Regions from separate parts of the Pantoea sp. X-Soil-OKNW-713 genome, predicted to be linked through region 2. Evidence: predicted binding sites of a transcription regulator. Region 2 holds the regulator's gene; the other holds the start of a gene.
What was found. Region 2 encodes PurR, which represses purine synthesis genes. Its sites were predicted from a motif close to CANGCAAACGTTTGCNTG; they were not measured.

Region 1 (3,112 bases), 230 kb from region 2:
TATTCCGGCGGTGGCTGGATGTTTGATGTCGGGCAGCAACTCTCACTGCCGGAATTGCCGTGGATGTTGCTCAGCGCGGTGGGCAGCATGACGCTGTTGGCGCTGTGGTGGCAGTTTCAACCGCGCTCGGTGGCCCCGGCGTTGTACAGCAGCTGATTTGCCCGCACCCATAATCTCTCCCATACTTCCCGCACGTCTGTAAAAAGGGTGACGCCAGTCACCCCCGGGAACCGAGGAGAAACAGGATGAAACTCTACATCTACGATCACTGCCCTTTTTGCGTCAAAGCGCGCATGATTTTTGGCCTGAAAAATCTGCCCATTGAACTGGTCGTGATGCTCAATGACGACGAGAACACCCCCAAAAAGCTCATTGGTCAAAAGATGGCACCCATTCTACAAAAAGCCGATGGCAGCGCGATGCCGGAGAGTATGGATATTGTCCGCCTGGTGGATAAGCAGGATGGCGAAACCTTGTTGAATGGCAAAACCAATCCCGCCATCACCGACTGGTTGCGCCATGTGAATGGTTACGTGAATAAACTTCTGCTGCCGCGTATTGCTGACGCTGCTTTTGCTGAGTTCGCCACCCCTGAAGCCCGTCATTATTTCCGGGAGAAAAAGCAGGCCAGCATTGGCGATTTTGGCGAGCTGCGTAAACATTCCCCCGGATTAATCAAAAACATCAACGATGATTTGCGTCAGCTGGATAAATTGATCGTCAAACCCAATGCGGTAAACGGTGAGCTATCACTAGATGATATCAATTTGTTTCCGTTGTTACGTTCACTGACCCTGGTTGCCGGTATCGAATGGCCAAGCCGGGTAGCGGCTTATCGCGACAATATGGCGAAACAAACCCAGGTGAATTTGCTGTCATCTATTGCTGCCTGACCGTTTTGATGAGAAGCGCCCGCGCGTTTCTCATCGCTCTCCTGGTGACACCCGCCCCTGATTCAGGCAGGCTATGGCACGTTTGCCGTATTGTTCAGGATGAGGAAAGTATGAAGAAGGCATTTCCCGGGCTGATGGCCCTGCTTTTTGCCGTGCTGCTGGCCGGCTGTAACCAATTAACCCAATACACAATCAGCGAGCAGGAAGTTAATCAGGCACTGCAAAAACACAACAACTTCGAGAAGGATGTGGGTGTTTCCGGACTGGTGAATGCGCATATTGTGTTGACTGATTTGAGCAGCCAGATTGGCCGTGAAGAACCCGGTAAGATCACCTTATCCGGTAAAGCTAACATTAATGTCAGCTCCCTGTTTGGCCCACAGCAAGCTGAAATGCAGCTAAAAATGAAAGCACAGCCGGTCTTCAATGCGCAACAGGGGGCAATCTACCTGAAGGATCTGGAGATCGTTGATGCCCAGGTGCAACCGGAAAAAATGGCGTCGATCATGAAAACGCTGACGCCTTATCTCAATGAATCGCTGAAACGTCACTTCGATGAAAAACCCGCGTATGTGTTGAGCGAAGATCGTAGCAAAGGCGAAGCGCTGGCGAAGAAATTCGCCAAAGGCCTGGAAGTGAAACCCGGTCAGTTGGTGATCCCGTTCACTGACTAATTGCCTTGCAATGATACGTAGCGGCGCGATTTTTCGCACTGTACGGGGTAAAACCCGCGCGATAAATCGCGCCGCTACGCAACATGAATAAAATCCCGTGCAAACGGTTGCCCACATCCTTATGATTACTCCCCGGCCTAAACGTGCCTTTCGTTTTCTACCTAGCCGGAGCCTTTTGAATGACAGCCCAACCCCAGCAAATCACGATTCGCCGCCCTGACGACTGGCATATCCATCTGCGCGATGGCGCAATGCTTCAGGCAGTTTTGCCTTACACCAGTGCGGTGAATGGTCGTGCGATTGTCATGCCAAACCTGGTTCCGCCGGTGACCAGCGTTGCTGCTGCCATCGCGTATCGCGATCGCATTCTCGCTGCACTGCCAGCAGAGCATAACTTTACGCCGCTGATGACCTGCTACCTCACCGATTCTCTGGATCCCGATGAGATTGAACAAGGCTTTCGTGCCGGGGTGTTTACGGCCGCAAAACTCTATCCGGCCCATGCCACCACTAACTCCAGCCACGGCGTGACCAATATCGCGTCTATCGCTCGCGTGCTGGAACGGATGCAGCAAATCGGCATGCCGATGCTGGTGCACGGTGAAGTAACCGATTCGCACATCGATATTTTTGACCGCGAAGCCCGTTTTATCGAAACCGTGCTGGAGCCGCTGCGTCAGCAATTCCCTGGCCTGAAAGTCGTGATGGAACACATCACTACCAAAGAAGCGGCTGAATATCTTGCTGCCGGTAATGAACTACTGGGCGCGACTATCACTCCCCAGCATCTGATGTTTAACCGTAACCATATGCTGGTTGGCGGTGTGCGTCCCCACCTGTATTGTCTGCCGATCCTGAAGCGTAATATTCATCAGGAGGCACTGCGCAAACTGGTAGCCAGCGGAAACCGTCGTGTGTTCCTCGGCACCGATACTGCGCCGCATTTGCGTCATCTGAAAGAAGCCAGTTGCGGGTGTGCCGGGGTCTTCAACGCGCCGACATCTTTACCCGCCTACGCTACCGTATTTGAAGAACTGGGTGCGTTGCAGCACTTTGAAGCCTTCTGTTCCGAAAACGGGCCAAACTTCTACGGCTTGCCATTGAATGAAGGGACACTGACGCTGGTGCGGGAGCCGTGGACGGTTGAGCAGAGCGTGGCGGTCGCTGACGATACCCTGGTGCCCTTCCTCGCCGGTGAGACACTTAACTGGCGTGTGACTGACTGATATTTTTCGCGCTTGCCTTCGGGATAATTATACTGTACAAATAACCAGTATATTATCTCGGAGGCGTTTATGCGTGTTGAAATTACCGTAGCAAAAACTCAGCCCCTTCCTGCGGGCGCACTGGATGCGTTAAGCGCAGAGCTTACCCGACGCATCTCCCGTGATTTCCCAGACGACGAACATCATGTCAAAGTTCGCTATGCCAGCGGCAATCAACTGAGCGTTTTTGGTGGTTGCAAAGAAAATCGCGAACGTATCAGCGATATTTTACAGGAAACCTGGGAAAGCGCTGACGACTGGTTTATTACCGATTAACCGC
Region 2 (3,112 bases):
CTGGTTTTGCGGATAACGATCCACCACCAGCGCCTGCCAGCTAACGGCGGCAGCGCAAACACCCAGCGCCTGCACAAAGCGCAGCGCCAGCATCAAACGGACGTCGGTCACCCACAACATGCCCAGACAACCCAGGGCAAAAATCGCTAATCCCGCCAGCAGAACCGGTTTACGTCCGAAGCGATCCGACAGCGGTCCCCAGAAGACCTGCGCACAGGCAAAACCACCAAGGAACAGACTCAGACTGGCGCTGATGGTACCGGGGGCGGTAGCAAAATCCTGCTGCATGGCACCGAATGCCGGCAGGTACATATCCGTAGCAAGAAAGCCCAGCATGCTGAGTAAAGCAAGATAAGGCAGAAATCCTTTTGATGACAACATGGTAATTCTCTTTAGACAGGTAAACGCGGAGGAGTGTAAAAGCGTGCGCCAGGTTTTGTGAAACGCTAATATTTGCGCGGTGCTATCAAAAAATTTGCAGGCAAAAATATGTGGTCTGAATATGCGCTTGAAGTGGTAGATGCGGTGGCCCGCAGCGGTAGTTTTAGTGCGGCAGCACAAGAGTTACATCGGGTGCCTTCTGCCATCAGCTACACGGTACGGCAGCTCGAAACCTGGTTGGCGGTGCCGTTGTTCGAACGTCAGCATCGGGAAGTGGTGCTGACGGCGGCCGGGGAGCATTTTGTCCGGGAAGGGCGAAGTGTTATCAAAAAAATGCTGGCGACGCGGCGGCAGTGCCAGCAGTTGGCAAATGGCTGGCGTGGTCAGCTGAGTATCGCGGTGGATTGCATCGTTAAACCTCATCGCACCCGACAACTGGTGAAGGATTTCTACCGCCACTTTCCCGACATGGAGTTGATTATCAGTTATGAAGTGTTTAATGGTGTCTGGGATGCACTGGCCGATGGGCGGGTCGACGTAGCGATTGGGGCCACTCAGGCGATTCCGGTCGGTGGGCGTTTCGCCTTTCAGGATATGGGCGCGTTAAACTGGCGCTGTGTAGTCAGCCCCGATCATCCGTTGGCAAAAAGTACCTTGTTGGATGACGAGACGTTGCGGGCCTGGCCTTCTCTGGTGCTGGAAGACACTTCGCGGGCGTTGCCGCGGCGCATGACCTGGACGTTGGATAATCAACGCCGTCTGGTGGTGCCGGAATGGGAAACCGGCGTCGACTGCCTGCTGGCGGGACTCTGCGTAGGGATGGTGCCGGGCCATTTAGCCCGGCCATTGCTGGATAGCGGAGCATTAACCGAGTTACCGTTACCCACGCCGTTCCCGGATAGCCCATGCTGTGTCAGTTGGTCGGAACAACGTAATTCGCCGGCTCTGGGTTGGTTGCTGAGTTATCTCGGCGATGCCGAAACGCTCAACCATGAATGGTTGAGCGAAACGGAAACTTAGCGGCGGTAGTCGCGGAACGGGCCGTCAGCGACTGAACGGCGTTCAATCAGCGTTGGTTGAACTTCAATGGTTTGCGGTTCTTCACGTTTGCTGGTGATACGATCCAGCAGCATTTCCAACGCTTTTTCGCCTAACTGAGCTTTAGGTTGATGAACAGTGGTCAGCGCCGGCGTGAAATAACGCGCGTTGCGCACGTTGTCATAGCCGATCACGGAGATATCCTGCGGGACCCGCAGGCCCATTTCATCCGCAGCACAGATCGCGCCCATCGCCATGATATCGCCACCGCAGAACACGGCAGTCGGGCGTTGCTTCTGATTGAGGATCTGCTGCATCGCCTGATAACCGGATTCCGGTTCAAAATCGCCCTGCACAATCCACTCGGGCCGCACGGTGATGCCTGCCTCATTCAGCGCCTGCATGAAACCGGCATGGCGGCCACCGCCGGTGTTGCGCTCCATTTGTCCGGGGATGGCACCAATGTCGCGATGACCGCGTTCAATCAGGTAACGCCCGGCGAGATAGCCGCCCTGAAACGCATTGTCCTGCACCGTATCGGTAAAATCGCCACGCGATGCGCCCCAGTCCATCACCACCATCGGGATATTACGGTTCTCTTCCAGCATGGTCAGCAGGTCGTCGGGGTATTCAGAACACATCACCAACAGGCCATCGACACGCTTCTGCGCCATCATCGACAGATATGCGCGCTGTTTTTGCAGGTCGTTATGCGCATTGCCCAGGATCAGCGTGTAGCCGCGATCGAAACAGTGGTTTTCCACCGCCTCGATAATCTCGGCGAAATAGGGGGCTTCACTGGAGGTGGCCAGCAACCCCAGCGTTTTGGTGTGGTTGACTTTCAGGCTGCGCGCCACGGCGCTGGGCGAGTAATGCAGCTCTTTGATCGCTTCCCATACGGCGTTACGCGTCTCTTCCGCGACAAAACGCGTCTTGTTGATGACATGCGAAACCGTGGTGGTGGAGACACCGGCGCGTTTCGCCACATCTTTAATTGTTGCCATGAAAATGGTACTCCCGGGCTTATCGCAACTAACTGATAAGTATATTGTTAAACGTTTGCGTCTGCTAATGGTTTTGCGCCCCGATTTTCGGGGCGAATGGCGAAGAAAAAGACATTAACACCTGGTCAATAACACTTTAACTTGCCGCAAACACAGCGTGCGCAAAATCTGTTGCGCAACGAAAGGCGGCGATTCTAGCAAGCTGGCGCGGATAAGACGAGATTTTTGCCGGAGGCTGTGAGAAAATTACGATAACCCTTCATTTATTGTGACTAAGGAGTTGTGATGAGTACAGACCTGAAACTGGCGCTGTTTACCACTGTGGGCGCGCTACTAATGATTATCGTGTTCAGCTTCACCGCGATCCTTCATTAATAAAAAAGCCGGACCTGAAAATCAGGGTCCGGCTTGTTGTTTTATCGGGTATCGGGCGTTTTTTTAGCGGATGGTTTTGGGGGTCATCATACGGCGTGCCCCGACGTAGTGTTTCAGCCAGTAATCCTCACCCAATGCACTGATTTGAATATCTTTACCGGTACGAGGCGACTGGATAAATTTGCCATTGCCAAGATAAACACCCACATGATCGGCAGTGCCGCGATTATTGATGCGGAAGAACACCAAATCCCCTTTCTCCAGCATATCGCGCTTAATCGGTGCCGCATCCCGCAGGTGATACATTTCGTTGG

Region 1: pyrC (dihydroorotase) is a predicted target of PurR. The motif match lies at 1,664-1,681, and genes of this name have one in related genera.

Annotation. Positions count from the first base shown of each region.
Region 1 covers NZ_AP035995.1:1,634,968-1,638,079, reverse strand. The annotation lists gene mdtH (multidrug efflux MFS transporter MdtH) at 1-156, shown strand, start outside; gene grxB (glutaredoxin 2) at 246-893, shown strand; gene AC6I8R_RS07520 (lipoprotein) at 1,004-1,567, shown strand; gene pyrC (dihydroorotase) at 1,747-2,793, shown strand; gene dinI (DNA damage-inducible protein I) at 2,863-3,108, shown strand.
Region 2 covers NZ_AP035995.1:1,868,537-1,871,648, forward strand. The annotation lists gene punC (purine nucleoside transporter PunC) at 1-381, opposite strand, end outside; gene punR (DNA-binding transcriptional activator PunR) at 490-1,401, shown strand; gene purR (HTH-type transcriptional repressor PurR) at 1,398-2,423, opposite strand; gene cydH (cytochrome bd-I oxidase subunit CydH) at 2,709-2,798, shown strand; gene AC6I8R_RS08665 (C40 family peptidase) at 2,862-3,112, opposite strand, start outside.